3 regions of the Stenotrophomonas sp. YJH_SMC_37 genome follow, and region 1 is predicted to be linked to each of the others. Evidence: predicted binding sites of a transcription regulator. Region 1 holds the regulator's gene; each other region holds the start of a gene.
The links. The regulator HrcA, encoded in region 1, represses chaperone genes, less so after heat shock. The targets are predictions, from matches to a motif close to TTNGCACTCNNNNNNNNNGAGTGCNAA.

Region 1 (9,601 bases):
CGCCGCCGGCCCCGGCACGAAGACACTGACCTGCAGCGCCTGCCGGTCATCCGTGGCAAGCGCCAGCGGATCGCTCAGCCGTTCCTGGCCGGGGCCGATCACCACGCTGGGCTGGCCGTCGAAGCTGAGCGGGTGAGGCGCGCCGCCCATGCGTGCGGAGATGCTGGCCGCTCCGATCCGCAACGGCTGGGTACCGTAGGCATTGCTCAGCCGCACCCGCAGCCGCGCCCCGCCCAGGCTGATGCGCGCGGTCTGGCGGAAAGTCTTGTCATGCAGCGCGGCCGGAACCAGGGTTGGGAAGAGGAAATCCGCGCCCCAGACCGGTTGCGGGCTGGCCTGCCAGCTGGCGACCCAGTGCGGGGCCGTGGCCGCGCTGGCAGCGCCGGACAGGGCAATCAATGCGGCGGCGGTGAACTGGCTCAAGCGGTTCATCGGGCAATCCCGGGAAGGAGGAATTGCCATGGTGATTCTCCGGCCATCTGTGAACTAGACTGCGCATGGATAATCATCTGTGAACTGGATTCATCGTCATGGCGCGACCCGACATCAACCGATCCGGCGAGCTGGAAGTGTTCGTGCGGGTCATCGAGACCGGCGGCTTCTCCGCCGCCGCGCGCACGCTCGACATGACGCCGTCTGCGGTGAGCAAGCTCGTGGCACGATTGGAGCAGCGGCTGGGCACGCGACTGCTGCAGCGATCCACCCGCCAGCTGCAGCTGACCCCGGAAGGCTGCGCGTTCTACGAGCGGGGCCTGCGGGTGCTGGCCGATCTGGAAGAAGCAGAGCGCTGCGCCAGTGCCCATGCCGAACCGCGTGGACGCCTGCGGGTCAACTCCAACGTGCCGTTCGGCCAGCATTTCCTGTTGCCGCTGCTGCCGGCGTTCCTGGCGCGCAACCCGCAGGTGGGGGTGGACCTGACCCTCAATGATGAAGTGATCGACCTTCTGGAGCAGCGCACCGACGTTGCGGTAAGGGCTGGTCCGCTGAAGAGCTCCAGCCTGGTGGCGCGACGGCTGGGCGCGACGCGGATGATGATCGTGGCCGCGCCGGCGTACCTGCAGCGGCACGGGATGCCGCGCAACGCCGACGAACTGCAGTCGCACAACCGGCTGGACATCGGCCACGCGCGTGCGATGCAGGGCTGGCCGCTGCTGCAGGAGGGGCGAGAGCGGATGGTGCTGCCCAGCGGCAACGCCCGTGCCAGCAACGGCGATGCACTGCGCCAGCTGGTGCTGGGTGGTCTGGGCATGGCCCGCCTGGCCGCGTTCCAGGTGCAGGACGACGTCGCCGCCGGGCGCCTGCTGCCGGTGCTGGAAGAGGCCAATCCGGGTGACCTGGAAGAAGTACACGCCGTGTTCCTGGGGCAGGGCGGTTACCTGCCGCTGCGGGTACGCGCGTTCCTCGATTTCCTGGTGGAGAACGTGGATCTGGAGCGGCCGTTGGGGTGATATGCGCCGCGCCGGTGCGCGTAGCCGAGCGTGGGCTCGGCTCTACATGTCGGTTTCGTTTTTTTTTTGGGGGGGGGGGCGGCTGTAGAGCCGAGCCTATGCTCGGCTCAATGTGCCAGCAGCTTGCGCGCAGCGGCGCGCGCTTCCTTGCTCACTTCCACGCCACCCAGCATGCGCGCCAGCTCTTCTTCGCGCGCCTTGCTGTCCAGCTTTTCCACGGCGCTCTGGGTCATGCCTTCCACCGGCGCCTTGCTGACCCGGTAATGGGCATGGCCCTTGGAGGCGACCTGCGGCAGATGGGTCACGCACAGCACCTGGCGCTTCTCGCCCAGAGCGCGCAGCTTCTGGCCGACGATGTCGGCCACCGCGCCGCCGATGCCTGAATCCACTTCGTCGAACACCATCGTCGGCACCGCGTCCAGATCCAGCGCGGCCACTTCAATGGCCAGCGAGATGCGTGACAGTTCACCGCCCGAGGCCACCTTGCGCAGGGCGCGCGGCGGCTGGCCGGCGTTGGCGGCGACCAGGAACTCCACGCGTTCGGCGCCCTGCGGGTCGGGCTTGCCGGCGTCCTGGGGTTCCAGCTCGATCAGGAACTGGCCGCCGCCCATGCCCAGCTCGGCGATGATGCCGGTGGTGGTGGCCGACAGTTCGGCGGCGGCGCTGCGGCGGCTGGCGGTCAGCACTTCAGCCTGCACGCGCCAGGCGGCGGCGGCCTTGTCGATCTCGCCGGCCAGGCGCTGCAGGCGCTCGTCGGCGCCGCGCAGTTGCTCCACTTCGGCATGCATGCGCTCGCGTTGCGCGCCCAGCTCGTCCATCGGCACGCGGTGCTTGCGGGCCAGGTCGTGCAGGCGGCCGAGGCGGCGCTCGTTCTCCTCGAACTGTTCCGGGTCGGCATCCAGATCGTCGTGCACGCGGTCAAGCAGCGACAGGGCTTCGTGCAGCTGGATCGAGGCATTCTCGATCAGGCCGTCCACCTCGCCCAGCCGTGGGTCGTGTTCGATCAGGCGCGACAGCTCGTGGCGCACCTGCTGCAACAGGTCCAGCGCGGAGCTGCCGTCGTCACCGTTGAGCTGGTTGCTGGCCGCCTGGCAGGCACTCAGCAGGGCGCTGGCGTGGGCCTGGCGACGGTGGCTGGCGCCGAGTGCCGCGATCGATTCCGGCTCAAGGTCTTCCCGGTCCAGTTCGCGCAGCTGGTGCTCGAGGAAGCCGATCCGGTCACTGACGTCGCCCTGTTGCGACAGCGCCAGCGATTCATCGACCAGTGCCTGCCAGGCCGCGGCGGCGCGCCGTACCTGGCGGCGTTCGTTCTCGTTGCCGGCATAGGCATCCAGCAGCGCCAGCTGCGACGGGCGCGTCAGCAGGGCCTGCTGTTCGTGCTGGCCGTGGATCTCCACCAGCAACGAGGCCAGGTCGCCCAGCTGGGCCAGGGTCACCGGGCGGCCGTTGATCCAGGCCCGGGAACCGCCGTCGGCGCGGATCACGCGGCGCAGCTGGCATTGGTCCTCGTCGTCCAGCTCGTTGTCGGCCAGCCACTGGCGGGCGGCCTGCAGCTGCTCCAGCGCGAATTCGGCGGAAAGCTCGGCGCGGGCGGCGCCATGGCGGACCACGCCGCTGTCGGCGCGCAGGCCGGACAGGAAGCCCAGCGCGTCGACCATCAGCGACTTGCCGGCGCCGGTCTCGCCTGAAACCACGGTCATGCCTGGCCCGAACTCCAGTTCGGTAGCGCGGACGACGGCGAAATCCTTGATCGAAAGATGTCTGAGCATGGGTAAGGGGGTATCAGCAGCCGCGCAACGCTAGCACGCGGGCGCGGGAGGTCCAATGACTTGCCAAGGTGATGCGCCGCCATTATCTAGTGTCCGTGTCTCACAGGTTGATTCCATGCACGGTTCTCCCGACCAGCTTGCCCCGCGTGCGCGCCATCTGCTGCGCACGCTGATCGCGCGTTATATCCAGGACGGTGAGCCGGTGGGCTCGCAGACGCTGGCACGCGTGGCCGGGCTGGAGGTCAGCCCGGCCACCATCCGCAACATCCTCGGCGACCTGGAGGACCTGGGCCTGCTGGCCTCGCCGCATACCTCGGCCGGGCGGGTACCGACCGCGCACGGCTACCGGGTATTCGTCGACAGCCTGCTGCAGATGCAGCCGCCGGGCGAGGGCGAGCTGGCCCGGCTGCGCCAGGAGCTGGCCGGCGGTGGCAGCACCCAGGCCCTGCTCGGCAGCGCTTCGGAACTGTTGTCGGCGATGAGCCACTTCGTCGGCGTGGTCAGCGCCCCGCGGCGGGAGCAGTTCGCCTTCCGCCAGATCGATTTCGTGGCGCTGGACGGACGGCGGGTGCTGGCGATCCTGGTGTTCGCCGACAACGAGGTACAGAACCGGGTCATTGAGACCCGCCAGGAGTTTGCGCCGGGGCAGCTGGAGCAGGTCGCCAACTACCTCAATGCGCATTTCGCCGGCCTGCCGCTGGCCGAGATCCGCACCCGCCTGCTGCTGGAACTGCGCGATGCCCGGTCCGAACTGGAACAGCTGCTGGCGCACAGCATCGAACTGGCCGAACAGGCCCTGCAGCCGCCGGCCGACGACATGCTGGTGGCCGGCCAGACCCGGCTGATGGGGGTGCAGGACCTGTCTGACCTGGAGCGCCTGCGCGAACTGTTCGAGCTGTTCTCCAGCAAGCGCGAGATCCTGCAGCTGCTGGAGCGGACCATCCAGGCGCCGGGCGTGCGCATCTTCATCGGCGAGGAGACCGGGATGATGCCGCTGCAGGGCGTCTCGCTGGTCACCGCCCCGTACACCGCCAACGGCCAGGTGCTGGGCGTGCTGGGCGTGATCGGTCCCAAGCGGATGGCCTACGACCGCGTGATCCCGCTGGTCCAGGCCACGGCCGATGTGCTCGGCGCGGCCTTTTCACCGGCCTCGCGCACGCCGGGAACATCCGACGCTTGAAACGCAGCATCCCGCCCACACTAGGGTGGTTGGAGGCGGAGTTTGACCGCCAGGGACCCAGACATGAACCACGAACAGCCAGATATCGAATCCCAGCAGAGTGCCGCCGATGCGGCCGCCACCGCCGGCGTCAACGACGAAGTCGAGCGCCTGCGCGCCGAAATCGAACAGGTCAAGGCCGATGCCCTGCGTGAGCGCGCCGACCTGGAGAACCAGCGCAAGCGCGTTGCCCGTGACATCGAACAGGCCCGCAAGTTCGCCAACGAGAAGCTGCTGGGCGATCTGCTCCCCGTGTTCGACAGCCTGGACGCCGGCCTGAAGGCCGCCGGCGACGACCCGCACCCGCTGCGCGAAGGCCTGGAGCTGACCTACAAGCAGCTGCTCAAGGTCGCTGCCGACAACGGCTTGGTCCTGCTGGACCCGATCGGCCAGCCGTTCAACCCGGAACACCACCAGGCGATCAGCCAGGCCCCGACCCCGGGCGCCGCCCCGGGCAGCGTGGTGACCGTGTTCCAGAAGGGCTACCTGCTCAACGAGCGCCTGCTGCGGCCGGCGCTGGTGGTGGTGGCCGCCGAGTGATCCCGCGGGGCCGGGCGGCGGACAGCCACCGCCACCCGACCCGACGCTGAACGCGCCGGATGACCGGAAACACAGCGTTCGGAGGATGGCTTGAATGTTCCACGAGCCTCCCCCACATCGTATTCATCCACCGGCCGAACGGCCGGACTGACCCCAACAAGCATCCTCAGGAGTCTCCCCCATGGGCAAGATCATTGGTATCGACCTCGGCACCACCAACTCGTGCGTGGCGATCATGGACGGCGGCAAGGCCCGCGTCATCGAGAATTCGGAAGGCGATCGCACCACCCCGTCGATCGTCGCCTACACCAAGGACGGCGAAGTCCTGGTCGGTGCCTCGGCCAAGCGCCAGGCCGTGACCAACCCGAAGAACACCTTCTACGCGGTGAAGCGCCTGATCGGCCGCAAGTTCACCGATGGCGAGGTGCAGAAGGACATCGCCCACGTCCCGTACAGCATCCTGGCCCATGACAATGGCGACGCCTGGGTGGCCACCAGCGACGGCAAGAAGATGGCGCCGCAGGAAATCTCGGCCAAGGTGCTGGAAAAGATGAAGAAGACCGCCGAGGACTTCCTCGGTGAGAAGGTCACCGAAGCGGTCATCACCGTGCCGGCCTACTTCAACGACAGCCAGCGCCAGGCGACCAAGGACGCCGGCCGCATCGCCGGCCTGGACGTCAAGCGCATCATCAACGAGCCGACCGCGGCCGCGCTGGCCTATGGCCTGGACAAGGGCGACAACAAGGATCGCAAGATCGTGGTGTACGACCTGGGCGGCGGCACCTTCGACGTCTCGGTGATCGAGATCGCCAACGTCGACGGTGAAAAGCAGTTCGAAGTGCTGGCCACCAACGGCGACACCTTCCTGGGCGGCGAAGACTTCGACAACCGCGTCATCGAGTACCTGGTTGAAGAGTTCAACAAGGACCAGGGCATCGACCTGCGCAAGGATCCGCTGGCCCTGCAGCGCCTGAAGGACGCTGCCGAGCGCGCCAAGATCGAGCTGTCCAGCGCCCAGCAGACTGAAGTGAATCTGCCGTACGTCACTGCCGACGCGTCGGGTCCGAAGCACCTGAACATCAAGCTGACCCGCGCCAAGCTGGAAGCGCTGGTGGATGACCTGATCAGGAAGTCGATCGAGCCGTGCCGCGTCGCCCTGAACGATGCCGGCCTGCGTTCGAGCGACATCAGCGAAGTGATCCTGGTCGGCGGCCAGACCCGCATGCCGAAGGTGCAGCAGGCCGTGACCGAGTTCTTCGGCAAGGAACCGCGCAAGGACGTCAACCCGGACGAAGCCGTGGCACTGGGTGCGGCGATCCAGGGCGGCGTGCTGGGCGGCGACGTCAAGGACGTGCTGCTGCTGGACGTGACCCCGCTGTCGCTGGGCATCGAGACCATGGGTGGCGTGTTCACCAAGATCATCGAGAAGAACACCACCATCCCGACCAAGGCCTCGCAGGTGTTCTCCACCGCCGAGGACAACCAGTCGGCCGTGACCGTGCACGTGCTGCAGGGTGAGCGCGAACAGGCCCGCTTCAACAAGTCGCTGGCCAAGTTCGACCTGTCCGGCATCGAGCCGGCCCCGCGCGGTCTGCCGCAGGTGGAAGTGTCCTTCGACATCGACGCCAACGGCATCCTGCATGTGTCGGCCAAGGACAAGAAGACCAACAAGGAACAGAAGGTCGAGATCAAGGCCGGTTCGGGCCTGTCCGAGGAGGAGATCGCGCGCATGGTCGCCGACGCGGAAGCCAACCGCGAAGAAGACAAGAAGTTCCAGGAACTGGTGCAGGCCCGCAACCAGGCCGACGCCCTGATCCACGGCACCCGCAGCGCGATCACCGAGCACGGCAGCAAGGTCGGCGGCGATGTCATCGGCAAGGTCGAGGCAGCGCTGGCTGACCTGGAAACCGCGATGAAGGGCGACGACAAGGCACAGATCGAAGCCAAGTCGAAGGCACTGGAAGAAGCTGGCCAGTCGCTGTTCGCCGCTGCTTCGGCCGACCAGGGCGGTGCCCCGGGTGCCGACGCCGGCAATGCCGGCAAGGCGCAGGACGACGTGGTCGACGCTGAGTTCACCGAAGTCAAGGACGACAAGAAGTCCTGATCCGGACCGACGCGGGACGCTGGCCACCAGCGTCCCGTTGTCGCATCAGGGTCCTGACCGCCCACCGGCGTGTCGGGGCGCCCGACGCAAGAGCGGACCTGGTTCCGCTCTTCCGCTTTGACGAATCCCGACGTTCCGGAACCCGATTCACGATATGAGCAAGCGCGATTACTACGAAGTGCTGGGCGTTGCCCGCACCGCCACCGACGAAGAGCTGAAGAAGGCCTACCGTCGCTGCGCGATGAAGTTCCACCCGGACCGCAACCCGGGCGATACGGCGGCCGAAGCCTCCTTCAAGGAGTGCAAGGAAGCCTACGAAGTACTGTCCGACGGCAACAAGCGCCGCATGTACGACAGCCACGGCCACGCCGCGTTCGAGCACGGCATGGGCGGCGGTGGTCCGGGCGGCCCGGACATGAACGATATCTTCGGCGATATCTTCGGCAACATCTTTGGTGGCGGCGGTGGTCCGCGCCAGGCCCGTCGCGGCGCCGACATCGGCTACGTGATGGAGCTGGACCTGGAAGAAGCCGTGCGCGGCGTCGAGCGCCGCATCGAGATTCCGACCCTGGCCGAGTGCAGCGACTGCGATGGCAGTGGCTCCGAGGACGGCAAGGTCGAGACCTGCAACGTCTGCCATGGCCGTGGCCAGGTGCGCATCCAGCGCGGCATCTTCGCCATGCAGCAGGCCTGCCACAACTGCGGCGGCCGTGGCCAGATCATCGCCAAGCCCTGCAAGACCTGCCATGGCAACGGCCGTGTCGAGGAAGACAAGGTGCTGTCAGTGAAGGTGCCGGCGGGCGTCGATACCGGTGACCGCATCCGCCTGCAGGGCGAGGGTGAAGCCGGGCCGGCCGGTACGCCGCCGGGCGACCTGTACGTGGAAGTGCGCGTGCGCGAGCATGCGATCTTCCAGCGCGATGGCGACGACCTGCACTGCGAAGTGCCGATCCGCATCTCGCAGGCGGCACTGGGTGACACCGTGCGCGTGGCCACGCTCGGCGGCGAGGCGGAGATCCGCATCCCGGCCGAGACCCAGACCGGCAAGCTGTTCCGCCTGCGTGGCAAGGGCGTACGTTCGGTGCGCAGCCGCAGCGAGGGTGACCTGTACTGCCGTGTGGTGGTGGAGACCCCGGTCAACCTCACCAACGAGCAGCGCAAGCTGCTGGAGCAGTTCGAAGCCACCTTCGTTGGTGAGGAAGCGCGCAAGCATTCGCCGAAGTCGGCCACCTTCATCGATGGCGTGAAGGGCTTCTGGGACCGCATGACGTCCTGAGTTCTCAACGCAAGCATTGAACGGTAGCGCCGGGCCATGCCCGGCGTTTTCGTATGCGGTCAGCGGAAAAACGCCGCAGGTGTCTGCCCCAGCTGCCGCTTGAACATGCTGGTGAACGCGCTTGGGCTGTCGTAACCCATCGCCAGCGCGACATCGATGACCTTGTCGCCGACGGCCAGCCGTTCCAGTGCGGCCAGCAGCCGCGCCTGTTGTCGCCACTGCCCGAAGGTCATGCCCAGTTCGCTGGCGAAATGGCGCTGGATGGTTTTCACGTCCACCTGCAGGGCCTGCGCCCAATCCTGCAGCGTGGCGTCGTCGCCGGGATGCTTCTGGATGTGCTGGCAGATCCGCTGCAGGCGCGGGTCGGTGGGCGAGGGCAGGTGCAGCGGCAGCACGTCCATGCGGTGCAGCTCGTCCAGCAGCAGGCGCACCACGCGGCCGTCGCGGCTGTCGTCCACATGCGCGGTCTCGATCAGGCTGGCGGCCAGCAGCAGCTCGCGCAGCAGCGGCGCCACCTGTACCGCGAACGCTTCGTCCGGCAGCTGCGGCGCGAAGTCCGGCTCCACGTACAGGCTGCGCATGTGTACTTCGGCGACGCAGTCCACCGCATGGGCCGTGCCGGCCGGGACCCAGATCGCGCGGGTTGAAGGCACTACCCAGCGGCCGCCGTCTGCACGCACCACCATCAGTCCGGACATGGCGAACACCAGCTGGTGACGCCGGTGCCGGTGGGGCGCGATGTGGGTCCCGGGCTTGTAATGGCGGGCGCGGCAGGTCACTGGGCGGTGCACCGGAACCTCGTTCCACGGCGCGGTCTCGCGGACCTGGCAGGGGATGTCCTTTTTGCGATATGCCATGACCCGAACGCGGCAGAAGGGAGGGGGAGGTCACCGTAGCATGCGTGGCTCGCCCCCAACCTGACTGTATCCATGTCGACCCTGGCTTCTCCCGCAACCACCTCACGCCCGGTGGCCCCCGGCGTGCTGGCCGCCATCTCCACCTCGCATGTCGTCAACGACATGATGCAGTCGCTGATCCTGGCCATCTATCCAGTGATCAAGGGCGGCTTCAACCTCAGCTTCACCCAGATCGGCCTGATCACGCTGACCTACCAGCTCACCGCCTCGATCTTCCAGCCGTTGATCGGCATGGCTACCGACCGCCGCCCGGCGCCGTACTCGCTGCCGATCGGCATGGCCTCGACCCTGTGCGGCATGCTGCTGCTGGGCTTCGCACCGAACTACG
Region 2 (9,601 bases), on a different contig from region 1:
GCAGGCCATCCAACAGGCCACTGATGGTGGCGCGGGTCACGCCTGCGCGCTCGGCCAGCACGTGGGGCGGCAACGTGCCGCCGGCCCCATGCAACAGGAACAGCACGATGAAGCGACCCTCACTGAGCCCGTGTGGTGCCAGCCGGGCGGCGCAGTCGCGATCGATTGTCGAGGACAGCGACAGCAACTGGAAGCACAGATGCAGCTGGGCGACATTGGCGTGGCCGCGCCGCCGGGCCTCGTCCAGAAGGGCGCCATGCTTTGCCTCGAGCATCATGATTTCCGTTCTGTTTAGGCGCCTAATCATATTCACGCCACAACAGAATGCAAGACTGGCCGGGCCAGCCGCCGATCCACGCAGGGCGCGCTCCTGGCACAAGGGGTGGAAGCAGCCGAAGCTGCGGTAGCATCGCGCCACGTCCCGCCAGGAGGTCCACGCATGCGCCGTGTTGCCCTGTTGTTGCTGACGCTGTTCCCGCTGGCCGTGCTGGCCGCGCCGCCCCCGGTACCCACGCCGGCCCACATCGATGCCGAAGCCCAGCGCCTGATGCATGCCGCCCACGCGCGCGGCATGGCTCTGGCGGTGATCGATGGCGGCAAGGTGGTGCATGTGGCCGCCTACGGTGAACGCAACGCCGCAGGCGAGCCGCTGCGCACCGACACCGTGATGTACGCTGCGTCACTGACCAAGATGGCTTTCGGCCATCTGGTCGCACAGCTGGCGCAGGACGCGCGGATCGATCTGGATGCCAGCATCGCTACCGCCCTGGACAAACCGCTGCCGGACTATCCACCGGAACCGAAGAAGTACGCCGACTACAGTGTGCTGGCCGGAGATGCCCGCTGGCGCCAGCTCACCCCGCGCCTGCTGCTCAACCATTCCAGTGGCTTTGCCAACTTCGGCGTTCTGGAGCCCGATGGGCGCCTGAAGTTCCACTTCGATCCGGGTAGTCGATATGGGTATTCCGGAGAAGGACTGATCCTGTTGCAGTTCGTGATCGAACGCGGGCGGCTGGGCGAGGATGTGGGTGCGTTGATGCAGCAGCGCGTGTTCGATCGCTTCGGCATGGCGCGCACCAGCATGCTGTGGCGCGCGGATTTCGCCGGCAACCTGGCCGATGGCTGGACCGCCGAAGGCAATACAGAGCCGCACGATGAACGCAGCCGCGTGCGTGCGGCTGGTTCGATGGATACCACCATCGCCGATATGGCCCGTTTCGCCGCTGGCTACGTGCGCGGCGATGGATTGTCAGCGGCGATGCGCAGGGAGCTGGTGCGGCCGCAGCTGCAGATCACCACCGCCAGCCAGTTCCCCACCCTGCAGCCGGAGCTGCCGAAGGCGCAGCAGCGCAAGGACCTGGCGGCTGGCCTGGGCGTGGTGACGTTTCTCGGCCCGCAGGGCGCAGGCTTCTACAAGGGCGGCCACGACGATGCGGTGGGCAATACGCTGGTATGCATGGAGCAGCACCAGCGCTGCGTGGTGATCCTGGGCAACGATGTGCGGGCAGAGGCGGCCTTCCCGGCCTTGGTGGCGTTCGTGCTGGGCGACACCGGCGTGCCGTGGCAGTGGGAGTACGGCGCGGCGAAGGCGTTTGTCAGATGATCGAAGCGTTACCGTTGCACACAGGTCCCGCAGTCGTGCAGCATGCAGACACGGATGCAATGCAGGAGACAGGATGAATCGCCCAGAGATCGATGCCATTGCCGAAGCGGTGTTGAAGCCGGGTGCACGACGTCTGTGCATCGCTGCACGCCATCGCCAGGCGGCACATCGGCAGCGACGTCAGCGGGTGGGAGCCGGCGCCAGTCTGATCGGCATGGCGGCGGGCCTGCTGCTTGCGTCGATCACGGAGCTGCCGTGGGTACAGGGCATGATCGCGGGAGGCGCACTGGCCCTGCTGGTGGCCCACCTGTGGCTGCAGCGGCGCGAGGGCCGCGCGTAGATCCCCGCCTGGGAGCGGCATCCACGCATGGCGTGGATCTACTTTGATTCCGACCGGCCACAAAAAAACCCCGCCTTCCGGCGGGGTTTTTCATTGCAGGGTGACAGCGGGGACTTAGAAGTCCATGCCGCCCATGCCACCCATGCCGCCCATGCCACCGGCGCCGCCCATGGCCGGCTCGTCCTTCTTCGGAGCTTCGGCCACCATGGCTTCGGTGGTGATCATCAGGCCAGCGATCGAGGCGGCGTTCTGCAGCGCCGAACGGGTCACCTTGGTCGGGTCCAGGATGCCGAACTGCAGCATGTCGCCGAACTCGCCGGTGGCCGCGTTGTAGCCGAAGCTGCCGGTGCCTTCCTTGACCTTGTTGATGATGACCGACGGCTCGTCACCGGCGTTGGCAACGATCTCGCGCAGCGGGGCTTCCATCGCACGCAGGGCAATCTGGATGCCGTGGTTCTGGTCTTCGTTGGCGCCCTTCAGACCGGCCAGCGCGGTGATCGCGCGGACCAGGGCAACACCGCCGCCCGGGACCACGCCTTCTTCAACGGCTGCACGGGTGGCGTGCAGGGCGTCGTCGACGCGGTCCTTCTTTTCCTTCATCTCGATTTCGGTCGAGGCGCCGACCTTGATCACGGCAACACCGCCGGCCAGCTTGGCCACGCGTTCCTGCAGCTTCTCGCGGTCGTAATCGGAGGAGGTGTCCTGGATCTGGGTCTTGATCTGCGCCACACGGGCATCAACGTTGGCCTTGTCGCCGACGCCGTCGATGATGGTGGTGTTCTCCTTGGAGACCTGCACCTTCTTGGCGCGGCCCAGGTCCTTGATGGTGGCCTTTTCCAGCGACAGGCCGACTTCTTCGGAGATCACGGTGCCGCCGGTCAGCACGGCCATGTCTTCCAGCATCGCCTTGCGACGGTCGCCGAAGCCCGGGGCCTTGACGGCCACGACCTTGACGATGCCACGGATGGTGTTGACCACCAGGGTCGCCAGCGCTTCGCCTTCGACTTCCTCGGCCACGATCAGCAGCGGCTTGCCGGCCTTGGCGACGCCTTCCAGCACCGGCAGCAGGTCGCGGACGTTGGAGATCTTCTTGTCGTGCAGCAGGATGAACGGGTCATCCAGGTCAGCGGTCTGCGACTGCTGGTTGTTGATGAAGTACGGGGACAGGTAGCCGCGGTCGAACTGCATGCCCTTGACCACGTCCAGCTCGTTGTCCAGGCCCGAGCCTTCTTCAACGGTGATGACGCCTTCCTTGCCGACTTCCTTCATCGCGTCAGCGATGATCTGGCCGATCGACTCGTCCGAGTTGGCCGAGATGGTACCGACCTGGGCAATCGCCTTGTCGTCGGCGGTCGGCTTGGAGATGTTCTTCAGCTCGGCGACGGCGGCCGACACGGCCTTGTCGATACCGCGCTTGAGGTCCATCGGGTTCATGCCGGCGGCCACGGCCTTGGCGCCTTCGCGGATCAGGGCCTGGGCCAGCACGGTGGCGGTGGTGGTGCCGTCGCCGGCGTCGTCGTTGGTGCGCGAAGCAACTTCCTTCACCATCTGCGCGCCCATGTTCTCGAACTTGTCAGCCAGTTCGATTTCCTTGGCGACGGAGACGCCGTCCTTGGTGATGGTCGGGGCGCCGAAGCTCTTTTCCAGCACGACGTTGCGGCCCTTCGGGCCCAGGGTGGCCTTGACGGCATTGGCGAGAACGTTGACGCCGCGCACCATGCGCGAACGGGCATCTTCACCGAAACGGATATCCTTGGCAGCCATGTGCAGTTACCTCATCTGGTAGCGCCGGGCCATGCCCGGCGGCTGGGTGTTGGAATCAGGGGATGGAACAGGTCGCGCCGGGGCTCAGCCGATGACGGCGAGCACGTCGTCCTCGCGCAGGACCTTGTATTCGACGCCTTCGCTCTTGTACGAGCTGCCGGCGTACTGGCCGTAGATGACCTTGTCGCCGACCTTCAGCGACGGCGCGCGCACGTTGCCGTTGTCCAGCGGCTTGCCCGGGCCGACGGCCACGACCTCACCCTTGGTGGACTTTTCCTTGGCCGAGTCGGGGATGACGATGCCACCGGCGGAGATTTCGTCGGCTTCGATCGGCTTGACCACAACGCGGTCGTGCAGCGGCTTGATGCTCATAGGAGACCTCTTAAGTGATTGATTGGTCTAAAAAAGTCCGGCGATGTTAGCACTCGCCCCAGGCGAGTGCCAGAACCGCACGTGAAGAAACCCGACAACGTCGGGAGCAGGGCAGAGATGGAGCCCCGCCGCCCCCTTTCAAGGGCGGAATGAAAAAATTTTTCCACCCGCGCGCCTCGGCCAGGGCGTCGGTCCAGATCAATTTCGGTGACAAGCGTCGCACTGTCAGACATCTGACGTTCATTTACGACAAAGTGTCACTGGATCGGCCTTAGGCTCGGTCCGGCATTCCCAATCACAAGGAGGAGTCGATGCGATTGCTGTCCCCGCTTGCCGCAGCCTGCCTGCTGGCGCTGGCCGCTGCGCCGGCCCAGGCCGAGGTCTTCATCAACGAACTGCACTACGACGACAGCACCGCCGCCGGTGACGTCGGCGAAGCGATCGAGGTCGTAGCCACTGCCGGTGAGGACCTGTCCGGCTACCGCCTGTACCTCTACAACGGCAGCAATCCGTCCGCCGCCACCGTCTATGCCAACAACCCGGTCCCGGCCGGCACCGCCGCCGGCTGCGGCAGCGCCACCATCGCCGTGGTCAGTTACCCGACCAACGGGATCCAGAACGGCCCGACCGACGGCATCGCCCTGGTCGATGCCAGTGGCAAAGTGGTCCAGTTCCTCAGCTATGAGGGCGCCATCACCGCCTCCGGTGGCCCCGCCGCCGGCATGACCAGCCAGAACATCCCGGTAGCCGAGACCAACAGCACCGCGCCGGGCACCTCGTTGCAGCTGACCGGCAGCGGCAGCCAGTACACCCACTTCACCTGGGCCGAATCGGCCGGCCAGACCTTCGGCAGCTGCAACAACGGCCAGACTTTCAGCGGCGGTGGCACGCCAGGCCCGAACACGCCGCCGTCGGTGTCCACCACCACCCCGGCGCAGGGCAGCAGCACCTTCCCGGCTGCGGCCGATCTGGAAGTGGTGTTCAGCGAAACCGTGAACCTGGCCAGCGGCGCGTTCGCGCTGAGCTGCGGCACCTCCGGCAGCGTGCCGCTGACCTTCCCGGCCAGCGGCCGCAGCGTGAAGCTGTCCACCAACACCGCGCTGGTGGCCGGTGAAGCCTGCCGCTTCGACATCCGCGCCGCGCGCATCACCGACCTGCAGGGCGCACACCCGGCCGCCGACAGCCGCATCGCCTTCACCGTGGCCAGCACCGGCGGCAATCCGGACCCGGGCAACCCGGGCGTGCCGGCCGGCTACTACTCCAGGGTCAACACCAGCAGCCCCAGCCAGCTGCGCTGCTCGCTGCACGCCACCATCAAGGGCCATACCGCCTACCCGTACAGCGGCTCGGGCACCAATACCTGGACCATCCTGGAAATCGCCGACGAGGATCCGAACAACCCGAACCGCATCCTCGATGCCTACCGCAACCGCAGCTACGCCAAGGTCAGTGATCGTGCGGGCACCGGCAGCGGCCTGACCTACAACCGCGAGCACACCTGGCCGAACTCGCTGGGCTTTGCCACCACCACCGGCGACAAGGGCCTGCCGTACGCCCCGTATACCGACACCCACATGCTGTACCTGACCGACGCGCAGTGGAACGCCGATCGTGGCAACAAGCCGTTCGGCAAGTGCGACGCCAGCTGCGGCGAGCGCGCCACCGAGGCCAACAACGGCCAGGGTGGCGGCAGCGGTGGCTATCCGGGCAACTCCAACTGGGTGCGCACGCCGGACGGCAACACCGGCACCTTCGAGGTGTGGGGCAAGCGCAAGGGCGACATGGCGCGTGCGGTGATGTACATGGCGATCCGCTACGAGGGCGGCAAGGATGCGGCGACCGGCCAGTCCGAGCCGGACCTGGAGCTGACCGACGACCGCAGCAAGATCGTCAAGACCAGCAGCTCACCGGCCTACATGGGCCTGCTGTCGACCCTGATCGACTGGCACCTGTCCGACCCGCCGGATGATGCCGAGCGTGCGCGCAATGACGTAGTCTACAGCTTCCAGGGCAACCGCAACCCGTTCATCGACCACCCCGAGTGGGCCACCCCGGCCCTGTTCACCTCGGCCAAGCCGGCCACCTGCCAGCTGGCCAACTGACCGCGCAACGCAGCGGTCCACGGCCGCCGCCGGGCCCTGGCCCGGTGGCGGCCCTATACTCGATGGTCATGTCGACCGTCGATCCCGTCCTGCTGCTGTTGACCACCTGCCCGGACCGGGCCAGTGCCGAGCGCATCGCGCACGCGCTGGTCGGCGAGCGCCTGGCCGCGTGCGTGACCCGCCTCGATGGCGCGCAGTCGACCTACCGCTGGCAGGGCGAGGTGACCACCGACGCCGAGCTGCAGCTGCTGGTGAAAACCACCGCGAGCCGCGTCGATGACGCAATCGCCCGGATCGTCGAACTGCATCCGTATGAACTCCCGGAGTGCATCGCGGTCGAAACCCGGGCCGGCCTGCCGGCGTATCTGGATTGGATCCGGGCACAGACCCGGGAGGACACTGATTGAAGACTCTGTTTGCGCGTGGCGCTGCCTTGTGCGCCCTGTTGTGCCTTTCGCTGCCCGCCTTCGCCCTGGATGAGAAAGACCTGCTGCCGGTGGACCAGGCGTTCGCATTGACCGCCACTGCCCCCGAACGTGGCCAGGTGCAGCTGCAGTTCAAGATCGCGCCAGGCTATTACCTGTATCGCCACCGCACCAGCGTCAAAGCCGACCCGGCCTTCAATGCCGGCGCGCTGCAGATGCCCAAGGGCGACAAGCACCACGACGATTTCTTCGGCGAGGTCGAGACCTATCGCGAGCGCCTGCTGGCCACCCTGCCCGGCACGCCGACCGACGCTGCCGGCACCATCAGCCTGGAAGTGCGTTATCAGGGCTGCGCCGATGCCGGTGTCTGCTACCCGCCGCAGAAGCGCGTGGTGCAGGTCACCCTGCCGGGCGCCGGTGCGGCGGCGGTGCCTGCCGCGCGTGCCGGTGCGGCCAGCCCGTTCAATAACCCGCTGGCCGGTGCCGGCAACAGCGGTGGCCTGCGCCTGCCGGGCGCGGCCAACAACAGCCAGGCCCTGCCGCTGCCGTCGGAACAGGCGTTCGGCTTCGATGCCATCGCCAGCGACGGCAACACGCTGCTGCTGCGCTTCAGCCCAGCGCCCGGCTATTACCTGTATCGCGACCGCACCTCGCTGAAGCTGGAAGGCAGCGCCGGCGTGCTGGCCGGCAAGCCGCGCTGGCCAGCCGCGCAATCGCATCGCGACGAGCACTTCGGCGATGTCTCGGTCTACTTCAACCAGGTGGAAGTACCGCTGCCGCTGCGCCGCGCTGTCACTGATGCCGTCGACAGCACCCTGGTGGTGACCTTCCAGGGCTGCCAGACCGATGGCATCTGCTACCCGCCGATGACCCGCCGGGTGAAGCTGTCGATTCCGGCCGGCAAGGTCAGCGCCAGCGCCGACCAGGCGCCAGCGCGCAATGACGTGATCAACCCGCTGCCTGCTGCAAACGGTGCACCGCGCGAAGCCGCCAACGGCGCCCCGCTACGCCTGCTGCCAACCGTGCCCAACACGGATGCAGCGGCACCGGCCGCCGCAGGTGGCGCCACCGCCAGCAGTGAATTCGCCACCGATGCACAGGGCGACAATGCGCTGCGCACGCGTCCGCCGGTGACGACGCCGAATCCTGATCGTTCGTTCGTCTGGGTCCTGCTGCTGGCGCTGGCCGGTGGCCTGGTACTGAACCTGATGCCCTGCGTGCTGCCGATCCTCTCGCTGAAGGTGCTGAGCCTGGCGCAGAGCGGCGAAAGCGCGCAGCGCGCACGCAGCCACGCGCTCTGGTACACGCTGGGCGTGCTGGTCGCGTTCGCCGTGATCGGCGCGTTGATGGTCGGCCTGCGCGCGATCGGCAATGCCGTCGGCATCGGCTTCCAGCTGCAGCACCCGGGTGTGGTGGCGGCGCTGGCCTACATCATGTTCGCGGTAGGCCTGAGCCTGTCCGGCGTGTTCACCCTGGGCGGCGGCATCGGCAATCTGGGCCAGTCGCTGGCCAGCCGCAGCGGCCCGGCCGGTGACTTCTTCACCGGTGCGCTGGCCTGCGTGGTCGGCAGTGCCTGCGTCGGCCCGTTCATGGGTGGCGCGATCGCCTATGCGTTCATTGCCCCGCCGCTGAAGGCGATGACCGTGTTCCTGTTCCTCGGCCTGGGCCTGGCGCTGCCGTTCCTGCTGATCGGCTTCGTGCCGGCGCTCGCACGCCGCCTGCCCAAGCCGGGCCCGTGGATGGAAACGCTCAAGCACGTGCTGGCCTTCCCGATGTATGCCACCGCGCTGTGGCTGCTGTGGGTGCTGGGCAAGCAGCGTGGCGTGGATGGCATGGCGCTGGTGCTGGGTGGCCTGCTGCTGCTGGCGTTCGGCCTGTGGCTGTTCGAGCGCAACCGCTGGACCGGCTCGCGTGCGGTGACACTGCTGGGCGTACTGCTGGCGATCGGCGCGCTGGTGCCGGCCTGGGGTGTGACCCAGCTCGCACCGCCGGCGCGGGCCGCACAGGCCGCCAGCGACAACGTGGTCGAGTATTCACCGCAGTTGCTGGACCGCCTGCGCGCCGACAACCGGGTGGTGTTCGTCAACATGACCGCCGACTGGTGCGTAAGCTGCAAGGCCAACGAGCGCGCCGTGCTGTCGCGGCCGGAATTCAAGGAACTGCTCAAGCGCACCAACGCGGTGTACATGCGCGGCGACTACACCAATGTCGACCCGCAGATCACCACGTTCCTGGAAGAGCACAAGGCCGTCGGCGTGCCACTGTACGTGGTGTACGGCCCCGGCGCGCCGCCGACCGTGCTGCCGACCCTGCTGACCCAGGCGGTGGTGGAGGAAGCGCTGCTGCGCACCGCACGATGAAGTGGCAACGGCCAGCGCTGCTGTGGACAGCGGTGCTGGCCGCCGGCCTTGGCCTGTGGGCCGGCCATCGATTGACACCGGCGCCGGTGGCGCCTGAGGCCGTGCCGGGAGCGCCTGCTGTGGCGGCTGCCGCACCCACCCTGCAGGTCGGCGAAAGCCTGCCCGCACTGTCGCTGCCGGATCTTGAAGGCCGGCCGCTGGACCTGCGCCAGCACGCTGGCGGTCGCCCGCTGTTGATCAATGTCTGGGCCAGCTGGTGCGCGCCCTGCGTTGAAGAAATGCCCGAACTGGCGCGTTTCGCACATGTCCAGGGCGAGCACGGTGTGCAGGTGCTGGGACTGGCGCTGGATACGCCGGAGGACGTGCGCCGTTTCCTGCAGCGGGTACCGGTGGATTACCCGATCGTGATCGAGACCCCGGGGCCGCGCGATGCCAGCGTGCAGCTTGGCAATACACAGGGCCTGCTGCCCTACAGCGTGCTGTTCGATGCACAGGGGCGGCTGGTGAAGGCGAAGCTGGGACCGTTCGCCCACGGCGAGATCGACAGCTGGGTGAAGTGAGGGGGGGGGTTTTGCAGGGCTTGCAGCCCTGCACCCTGCTCAATGCAACGGCAACGGCCAGAGCCAAAGCCAAAG
Region 3 (9,601 bases), on a different contig from region 1:
CCGAGACCATCACCGCCGCGCGCGTGCGCCAGCGCATCTACTTCCCGGCCGACGACGAGAAGATTCCGCTGCTGCTGGGCCTGCTGTCGCGCAGCGAAGGCGCGCGCACCATGGTCTTCGTCAACACCAAGGTGTTCGTCGAGCGCGTGGCGCGTTCGCTGGAAAAGGCCGGCTACCGTGTCGGCGTGCTGTCCGGTGATGTGCCGCAGAAGAAGCGCGAGAGCCTGCTCAACCGCTTCCAGAAGGGCCAGCTGGAAATCCTGGTGGCCACCGACGTGGCTGCGCGCGGCCTGCACATCGACGGCATCAAGTACGTCTACAACTACGACCTGCCGTTCGACGCCGAAGACTACGTGCATCGCATCGGCCGCACCGCGCGCCTGGGTGAGGAGGGCGACGCGATCAGCTTCGCCTGCGAGCGCTACGCCATGGGCCTGCCGGACATCGAGGCCTATATCGAGCAGAAGATTCCGTCCGAGCCGGTCACCAAGGAACTGCTGACCCCGCTGCCGCGCCCGGAACGCCCGGCGCCGGCGGCAGGCGAGGAAGGCGAGGACAACGAAAGCGTCGGCCAGATCTTCCGCGAAGCGCGCGAAGCCCGCGCCGCCGAGGAAGAGCGTCGGGGCGGTGGCCGCAGCGGCGGCCGCTCAGGCAGTGGTGGTGGCCGCGGTAGTCGCGACGGTGAACGCAGCGGCGAACGCCGTGCGCGTGGCCCGCGCAAGCCGCGCGTGGAAGGCGAGCAGGGCGCTGCCGCCGCGGTTGCCGGTGCCGAAGGCGCCGCCGCCCAGGCCCCGCGTCCGCCGCGCCCGCCGCGTGCCGAAGGCGCACCGGCAGCCACGGTGGACGGTGAGCACAAGCCGCGCAAGCGCCGTCGTCGTCGCCACGGCCGTCCGGTCGAAGGTACCGAGGGTGTACAGGCCAACGCCGGCAACGGCGCCAGCCCGGTGACCCCGGTGCAGGTGGTGGCCAAGCCGGTGCGTACCGCCGCCGATACCGGTGACTCGTTCCTGACCCGCATCGGCCGCAAGATCCGCCGGATGCTGTCGGGCAGCTGATCGGCGCTGCCGATCAGCGGGTAGCACCCGACCGTTGGTCGGGTGGCTTTGAAAGGTGTGCCGACCAACGGTCGGCACCCACCAGGCGGGGCCGGTGGCACCCACCGTCTCCACGACGTCGCGCCGGTCCTGCATAATCGGGGCATGAGTGTCCTGCGCTTCGACAATGTCAGCAAACAGTACGCCGGTGGCCACGAGGCGCTGACCGATGTCAGCTTCGAGGTCGCGCCGGGCGAGATGCTGTTCGTCACCGGCCATTCCGGTGCGGGTAAAAGTACGCTGCTCAAGTTGATCCACCTCGACGAGCGGCCCAGCCGCGGCGCGGTGGTGTTCGACGAGCGCAACCTGCTGAAGGTGCGCGGCGGCGACGTGCCGCGCCACCGACGCGCGGTGGGGGCGGTCTACCAGGACCACCGCCTGCTGATGGACCGCTCCATCGCCGAGAACGTTGCACTGCCGCTGATCCTGCGCGGTACCCGCCGTAGTGACATCAACAAGCGCGTGCGCTCGGTACTCGAGCGGATGGGGCTGGGCCATCGCGAGAAGGCGCTGCCCTCGCAGCTGTCGGCCGGCGAACAGCAGCGCGTCGGCATCGCCCGCGCGATCGTCGGCGAGCCCAAGCTGCTGGTGGCCGATGAGCCGACCGGCAATCTCGACCCCACCCTGGCAGCGGAGATCATGGCCCTGTTCGCCGAGCTGCCCGCGCGCGGCACCAGCGTGCTGGTGGTCAGTCACGACCTGCCGCTGCTGCGCCGCATGCGCAAGCGCGTGCTGATCCTTGACCACGGCCGGCTGGTGGATGACATCTCGCCGCAGGACCTGGCGGAGTAACCATGGCGAAGAACGAAAACAGCGAAGCCGCCGCCCCCTCGCGCGTGGGCGTCTGGTTCCAGCACCACGTGCACAGCGTGGTGTTCAGCCTTGGCCGCGCCTGCCGCAAGCCGTGGGCGACCCTGCTGACGGTGATGGTCATGGCGCTGGCACTGGCCCTGCCGCTTGGCCTGTCGATCGCGCTGGACAACCTCAAGCAGTTCGCCGGCAGCGTGCAGCAGTCGCGCGACATCAACGTGTTCCTGAAGGGCAACGTCGATGGTCCCGGCGCACTGCGCCTGGCCGGCCAGCTGCGCGACCGCGACGACGTGGCCGAAGTGAACGTGCGCACGCCCGAGCAGGGCCTGCAGGAACTGCGCGATGCCGGCCTCGGTGAGGCGATCGACGCACTCAACGACAATCCATTGCCCTCGCTGCTGGTGATCACCCCGGGCCAAGGCAAGGACGACGCACGCCTGGCGCGCGCGCTGGAGAGCCTGCCCGAGGCCGACCTGGTGCAGCACGATGCACTGTGGCGCCAGCGCCTGGATGCCTGGCTGGCGTTCGGCGCGCGGCTGGTGCAGGTGCTGTCGGTGCTGCTCGGCGCGGGTGCCGCGCTGGTGGTCGGCAACACGGTGCGCCTGGACATCCAGGCGCGCCGCGAAGAGATCGGCGTGCTGCAGCTGCTTGGCGCCAGCGATGGCTTCATCCGCCGCCCCTTCCTGTATCTGGGTGCGTGGTATGGCCTGGGCGCAGGCGCGGTTGCACTGGCCCTGATCGGCGCCGCCGGTGCCGCGCTGCGCGTGCCGCTGGCCGAACTCTCGCGCAGCTACGGCAGCCCGTTCGTGCTGCATGGCCTGGACCTGCTGCATGGTGGCCTGGTCCTGCTCGGCACGCTGCTGCTGGGCTGGCTGGGTGCCTGGCTGGTGACCGGCCACTTCCTCCGCCAGACCCGCCCGACCGATACCTGAGACCGGCATGCAACCGCAAGCGCTGAAGCACCTTGAAGGGCCCGCGACGCGGGTGATGGTGGTCGATGGCTCGAAGCTGGTCCGCAAGCTGATCGCCGACGTCCTGCAGCGCGACCTGCCGGGCGTGGAGGTGATTGGCTGCGACAGCATCGAAGACGCGCAGCAGGCGCTGGCGCAGGGCCCGGTGGACCTGGTGACGACCTCGCTGACCCTGCGTGATGGCGACGGCCTGGCGCTGGCGCGCATGGTCCGCGAAGCGGCCGGACAGGCCTATGTGCCGGTGATCGTGGTTTCCGGCGACGCCCAGCAGCACCTGGAGCAGCGCCGCTTCACCGAGTACGTCACCGACTATTTCGACAAATCCCTGGGCCATGAAGCGCTGGCGACCTTCATCCGTGGCTATGTGCAGCCGCAGACCATCCCCGGCGCCACCATCCTCTATATCGAGGACAGCCGCGTAGTGGCCGAGGCCACCAAGCGCATGCTCGAGCGGCAGCAGTTGAACGTGCTGCACGTGGTCAGCGCCGAAGAGGCCTTCACCCTGCTCACCGCCGAGTCGCTGGGCCGCAGCCGCCACCGCATCGACCTGGTGCTGACCGACGTCACCCTGAAGGGCGAGCTGAGCGGCCGCGACGTGGTGCAGCGCGTGCGCGTGGACTTCGGCTACGGCAAGCGCCGCCTGCCCGTGCTGGTGATGACCGGCGACGGCAACCCCCACAACCAGACCGGGCTGCTGCAGTCCGGTGCCAACGACCTGGTGCTCAAGCCGATCGAGGAGCGGCTGCTGGTCACCAAGGTGCTGTTCCAGCTGCGCCTGGCTCGATTGAATGATGGACCTTTATTGCGATGATCGATGAAGTAACCGACACCCCGACGATCCAGCTGGAACCGAGCTGGAAGCAGCACGTCGGTGAGTACCTGTTGCAGCCGCAGATGCGCGAGCTGTCGGCCTTCCTGCGCCAGCGCAAGGCCAGCGGTGCGGCGGTGTTCCCGCCCGGGCCGCAGATCTTCGCAGCGTTTGACGCCACGCCGTTCGAGCAGGTGAAGGTGGTGATCCTCGGCCAGGACCCGTACCACGGGCGCGGCCAGGCCCACGGCCTGAGTTTCTCGGTACCGCCCGGCGTGCCGGTGCCGCCGTCGCTGCTGAACATCTACAAGGAGATCGAGAGCGATCTCGGTATCCCGCGCCCGGACCACGGCTGCCTGATCCCGTGGGCGCAACGGGGCGTGCTGCTGCTCAATGCCGTGCTGACGGTGGAGGAGGGCAAGGCCGGCGCGCACCAGGGCCGTGGTTGGGAAGGCTTCACCGATCATGTGGTGGACGTGCTCAACCGCGAGCGCGAAGGCCTGGTGTTCATGCTCTGGGGCGCCTACGCGCAGCAGAAGGGCAAGGTCATCGACACCCGCCGCCATCGCGTGCTGAAGGCCCCGCATCCGTCGCCGCTGTCGGCCCATCGTGGCTTCCTCGGCTGCCGCCATTTCTCCATGGCCAACGAGTACCTGCAGCGCCGCGGCCAGGCCCCGATCGACTGGTCGCTGCCGCCGCGCTCGGCGCTCTGAGCGCCGGCGAGTGGCCGGGCCTGAACGCCGGGCAACGTTCCCCGTCCTGAATGGGCCTCCGGAACGGCGCGTTCAGCTCCGCTTGACCGGAATCGGCAGGTTTTCAGTGGGTAATTGCTTGAATTCCAAGGGATTGTGAATCCCGAAAAGCGTGCTCGCCACTGTCATCAAATCGCGCTACGGTAGGGTTCTGTTTGGGACCAGTGTTGCATCAATAGGATGCTGGAACTTTTTCCTCCTTTAGCAGTCCAAATCCCGGACTGCTAAGATGGGTGCCTATGAGCCAGAACACCTCTACTGCCCTTGTGGCAAACAATCTCCCGATTCCCAGTGCGCTCGGTTCGCTGGACGCCTACATCGGTGCCGTGCACCAGATTCCGGTGCTGTCGGTCGATGACGAACAGGACCTGGCCCGTCGCTTCCGCGACGGCAACGATCTGGACGCCGCCCGCGAGCTGGTGCATTCGCACCTGCGCTTCGTGGTGCACGTGGCCCGCGGCTACAACGGCTACGGCCTCGCCCTGGGCGACCTGATCCAGGAAGGCAACATCGGCCTGATGAAGGCGGTCAAGCGCTTCGACCCGGACATGGGCGTGCGCCTGGTCTCCTTCGCCGTGCACTGGATCCGTGCCGAAATGCACGAGTTCATCCTGAAGAACTGGCGCATCGTGAAGGTCGCCACCACCAAGGCGCAGCGCAAGCTGTTCTTCAACCTGCGCAAGTCGAAGACGCGCCTGGGCTGGATGAACGCGGCGGAAGTCAGCGCGGTGGCCAAGGATCTGAACGTGTCCGAGCGCGAGGTCATGGAAATGGAGTCGCGCCTGTCCGGCCGCGATATCGGTTTCGATGCGCCGTCCGACGAGGACAACGAACACGCACCGCCGTCGCCGGCTGCGTTCCTGGTTGCCGATGATGAAGACCCGTCGATGGCCTACGAGCGCGAGGACAACGAAGACAACCAGATGCAGCTGCTGCGCGAAGGCCTGGCCGAATTGGATGCGCGTTCGCGTGACATCATCCGCCGCCGTTGGCTGGATGCCGACAGCAAGGTGACGCTGCAGGAACTGGCAGACGAGTACGGCGTGTCGGCCGAACGCATCCGCCAGGTCGAGGCGAATGCCCTGAAGAAGATGAAGGCGCTGTTCACCGCGTAAGGCATGGATCTTAGGTTCGGTTCCTATTTCCGGAACCCGTTCTGATGAAATGCCCCGGCGTTGGTCGGGGCTTTTTTTGTTCGGCCGGCATGGCAGTTGGTAATGCAGGCCGCTGATCGGCTGCTTCAGTAGTACCAGCCCATGGCTGGCAGTCATGCGCTTCCGGTGGCCGTTCAAGCCCTCGCGAGGTTCATAGCCAAGGGCCTGGTCCAATTCAGAATGGTCCCTTTGGCCTCAGTCCTGGAGTTGGACTCCGATGACTGCCTTCCTGTGCTATGAATGCCAAGCCTTGCTTCAAGGCTCTTTCATGGATTGGAATGATGCGCAGGTTCGGGAGAACTGCAGGCGGTGTGTCCACCCGCTTCGGGGCATTTGAAGGTCGAACTCGCAAGCTTGGTGTCATAGGCGCCTGGCTGTGCTGCTTGCTGCTGATGGGCCTTGGCCTGTCACCATCCGCAATCGCCCAGACAACGATCACATACATTCACACTGATGCCCTCGGCTCGGTTGTGGCCGAAAGCGATGCCAACGGCAACGTCATCAAACGATATGACTACGAGCCCTACGGGGCCGTGGTAGGCGGTCAGGTCACGGATGGACCTGGGTACGCCGGACATGTGAGTGACTCGGCCACAGGGCTGAGCTACATGCAACAGCGCTACATGGATCCACAATTGGGTGTGTTTTTGTCAGTGGACCCAGTCACCGCTCACCAAAAGCCAGTTGAGCAGTTCAATAGGTATCGGTACGCGAACGGGAATCCCTACAGGTTCGTCGATGCGGATGGAAGGCAGGCCGCAGAGCGATTCGTTGAGCAGCATCGGAGGGATATTGCTGCCGGAAATGGCGCCGTATACGAGCCGATGAGACCGGCCGCAATCGCTGTTACAGCGGCAATGGCTGCCCCAGTGCTGATCGAAGCTGGCATGGTTGCGATGGCCAATCCAAGTGTCATATCAGCAGCTACCAGTATCGCTGCTGATATCGCAGGAGTTACAGGTGCCGGTGGAGCAGGTGTGGCGGCATCCAATGCTCTGAGTGTTGAAGGTCGGGCACTTCTGAATTCCCGACCTGTGGGAAGTGCACTCAAAGCCGACGCTGGGCACAATTCGGCGACCTTTATGCGAGAGACGGCTGCAGAAGCGGGTGTTCATACTCCGTTGACAGGGGGTGACGGCGTGGTCCGCACTCTGACGCAGCTGCCAGGTGAACTCAATGGAAAGGCCGGTCGATTTGAATACATAGTCGACAAGGCTGGCGACTTGACCCATCAAAGATTTGTGGAAGGTGGCAGCATGAACGGAATACCAAACAAGAAGTGAGTGTCCATGAGAACGTATGACTCTATTCAACCCTATGGACCCTGGAATCAGACCGAGGTGGCATGGGCACTGGGGCGCCATCTGATTGACTTTGAGGTTGTGAAGCACTGCGCGTCGGAGCAGAAGGAACTGGAAGGGAAGTTCAATCTGAACGCCTTGATTGAAAGGCTTGAAGGGGTTCTTCCCGATGAGCGTAATAGCGTAGCTGCGCAGTTGGCGGCATTCGATAAGAACTCAAACGAGGATGAGATTCTCAGAAGATGGCTTGTTGCATTTCTCGCGGACGCCTACGCCAAGCGCGATGAGATTGCTGATCCGCTCGGAGAGGTTGAGAGGATCTACGCTGATTTTGATTACCCGGAGTCTCTGGGGAGCTTTGTCAGGTACATGCCAGCTTCTGATGGGTATGATCCGTCTGCTCACTCACATGAGCAGAACGTTGCGCGGCTCTTCGAGAACTGGAAACGTTATCTTGACTCGGCGAAATAGCGGATTCAATCAGCGTAATTTCCTTCGCTTGACGTGCGTCGCCTCTTCCCGAAGCGCACCGTCCCGGCTTCCATGCCGAGGACGGTGAAGACTCCCAGAATCCGTGATCTGGTTCCATGCAGGAGGCTGCGTGGTGGATCTATCAGGCCTTACCCCTCACGCGCGATCGCGCGCCAGCCGATGTCGTTGCGGTGGAACTCGTTGGCCCAGCTCACCTTGGCCACGCCGGCATAGGCCTTCGTCTGCGCATCACGCACGCTGTCGCCCAGTGCGGCCACGCACAGCACGCGGCCGCCGGCACTGACCACCTGGCCCTGCGCATCCAATGCCGTACCGGCATGGAACACCTTGGCGCTGGCCGGCACGTCGCCGAGGCCGGAAATCACATCACCGGTGATCGGCGATTCCGGGTAGGGCTTCGCGGCCAGCACCACGCCCAGTGACGGGCGCGCATCCCACTGCGCTTCTACCTGGTCCAGGCGGCCATCAATCGCCGCTTCCACCAGCTCGACCAGGTCCGACTGCAGGCGCAGCATCACCGGCTGGGTTTCCGGATCGCCGAAGCGCACGTTGAATTCAATTACCTTCGGCGCGCCGCTGGCATCGATCATCAGGCCGGCGTAGAGGAAACCGGTGAACGGGATGCCGTCGGCGATCATGCCCTGCACGGTCGGGTTCACCACTTCGCGCATCACGCGTGCATGCACCTCCGGCGTCACTACCGGCGCCGGCGAGTACGCGCCCATGCCACCCGTGTTGGGGCCGGTGTCGCCGTCGCCGACGCGCTTGTGGTCCTGCGAGGTGGCCATCGGCAGCGCATGCACGCCGTCCACCATCGAAATGAAGCTGGCTTCCTCGCCATCGAGGAATTCCTCGATCACCACGCGGGCGCCGGCATCGCCGAACGCGTTGCCGGAGAGCATGTCACGCACCGCGTCTTCGGCCTCGGCCAACGTCATTGCGACGATCACGCCCTTGCCGGCGGCGAGGCCATCGGCCTTGACCACGATCGGCGCACCCTTCTCGCGGATGTAGGCCAGGGCAGCGTCCACGTCGGTGTGCACGGCATAGAACGCGGTGGGGATGTTGTGGCGGGCCAGGAAGTCCTTGGCGTAGGCCTTGCTGCCTTCCAGCTGCGCGGCGGCGGCGGTCGGCCCGAAGATGCGCAGGCCGGCGGCGCGGAAGCGGTCGACCACGCCGGCCACCAGCGGTACTTCCGGGCCGACCACGGTCAACGCCACGCCTTCGGCCTGGGCCAGCGCCAGCAGGCTGTCGATATCGGTCACCTTCACCGCCACGTTGCGGCACTTGTCTTCGCTGGCGGTACCGGCGTTGCCGGGCGCCACGATCACTTCGGTGACACGGGAGGACTGGGCCAGCTTCCATGCCAGGGCGTGTTCGCGGCCGCCAGAGCCGATGACGAGGATCTTCATGGGACAGGGTTCTCGGGTGCGGAAAAGAAAGCCGGGCAGGGCCCGGCTTGGTGATGCGGATCAGTGGCGGAAGTGGCGCACGCCGGTGAACACCATGGCCAGGCCATGTTCGTCGGCGGCGGCGATCACTTCGGCATCGCGCATCGAACCGCCCGGCTGGATGACCGCCTTGATGCCGGCGGCAGCGGCGGCATCAATGCCATCGCGGAACGGGAAGAACGCATCGGAGGCCATCACCGAACCTTCCACCACCAGGTTCGCATCGGCGGCCTTGATGCCGGCGATGCGGGCCGAGTACACGCGGCTCATCTGCCCGGCACCGACACCGATGGTGCGGTTGTCCTTGGCATAGACGATCGCGTTGGACTTGACGAACTTGGCTACCTTCCAGGCGAACAGCAGGTCGGTGAACTGCTTGTCGGTCGGCGCCAGCTTGCTGACCACCTTCAGCTCGTCGCGGGTCATGCCGCGGTTGTCCGACGACTGCAGCAGCAGGCCCGAGCCGACGCGCTTGCTGTCGAAGTTGTTCAGGCCATCGCCATGCGGGATGCGCAGCACGCGCACGTTGGCCTTCTTCTGCGCGTACTCCAGCGCGGCCGGCTCGTAGTCCGGGGCAATCAGCACTTCCACGAACTGGCGGTCCAGGATCACCTTGGCGGTGGCGGCGTCCAGCGGCGTGTTGAAGGCGATGATGCCGCCGAAGGCGCTGGTCGGGTCGGTGGCGTAGGCCAGCTCGTAGGCATCGCCGTTGCCGGCACCGACGGCCACGCCGCACGGGTTGGCGTGCTTGACGATGACGCAGGCCGG

Region 2: a site for HrcA is predicted at 4,126-4,152, ahead of AC5P8J_RS13285 (co-chaperone GroES). Genes of this name have one in related genera too.
Region 3: a site for HrcA is predicted at 4,637-4,663, ahead of rpoH (RNA polymerase sigma factor RpoH). Genes of this name have one in related genera too.

What each region holds. Positions count from the first base shown of each region.
Region 1 is NZ_JCAFTG010000001.1:35,197-44,797, reverse strand. Features, by position in the region: gene AC5P8J_RS00190 (SGNH/GDSL hydrolase family protein) at 1-432, opposite strand, end outside; gene AC5P8J_RS00185 (LysR family transcriptional regulator) at 531-1,448, shown strand; gene recN (DNA repair protein RecN) at 1,556-3,217, opposite strand; gene hrcA (heat-inducible transcriptional repressor HrcA) at 3,333-4,397, shown strand; gene grpE (nucleotide exchange factor GrpE) at 4,461-4,976, shown strand; gene dnaK (molecular chaperone DnaK) at 5,158-7,080, shown strand; gene dnaJ (molecular chaperone DnaJ) at 7,235-8,356, shown strand; gene AC5P8J_RS00155 (AraC family transcriptional regulator) at 8,416-9,213, opposite strand; gene AC5P8J_RS00150 (MFS transporter) at 9,286-9,601, shown strand, end outside.
Region 2 is NZ_JCAFTG010000008.1:159,443-169,043, forward strand. Features, by position in the region: gene AC5P8J_RS13265 (MarR family winged helix-turn-helix transcriptional regulator) at 1-274, opposite strand, end outside; gene AC5P8J_RS13270 (serine hydrolase domain-containing protein) at 440-1,603, shown strand; gene AC5P8J_RS13275 (hypothetical protein) at 1,677-1,943, shown strand; gene groL (chaperonin GroEL) at 2,058-3,707, opposite strand; gene AC5P8J_RS13285 (co-chaperone GroES) at 3,792-4,079, opposite strand; gene AC5P8J_RS13290 (endonuclease) at 4,391-6,181, shown strand; gene cutA (divalent-cation tolerance protein CutA) at 6,250-6,588, shown strand; gene AC5P8J_RS13300 (protein-disulfide reductase DsbD family protein) at 6,585-8,966, shown strand; gene AC5P8J_RS13305 (TlpA family protein disulfide reductase) at 8,963-9,526, shown strand.
Region 3 is NZ_JCAFTG010000008.1:196,979-206,579, reverse strand. Features, by position in the region: gene rhlB (ATP-dependent RNA helicase RhlB) at 1-1,055, shown strand, start outside; gene ftsE (cell division ATP-binding protein FtsE) at 1,200-1,886, shown strand; gene ftsX (permease-like cell division protein FtsX) at 1,889-2,836, shown strand; gene AC5P8J_RS13480 (response regulator) at 2,844-3,686, shown strand; gene ung (uracil-DNA glycosylase) at 3,683-4,396, shown strand; gene rpoH (RNA polymerase sigma factor RpoH) at 4,675-5,550, shown strand; gene AC5P8J_RS13465 (RHS repeat domain-containing protein) at 5,901-6,872, shown strand; gene AC5P8J_RS13460 (DUF2247 family protein) at 6,879-7,361, shown strand; gene purD (phosphoribosylamine--glycine ligase) at 7,511-8,794, opposite strand; gene purH (bifunctional phosphoribosylaminoimidazolecarboxamide formyltransferase/IMP cyclohydrolase) at 8,855-9,601, opposite strand, start outside.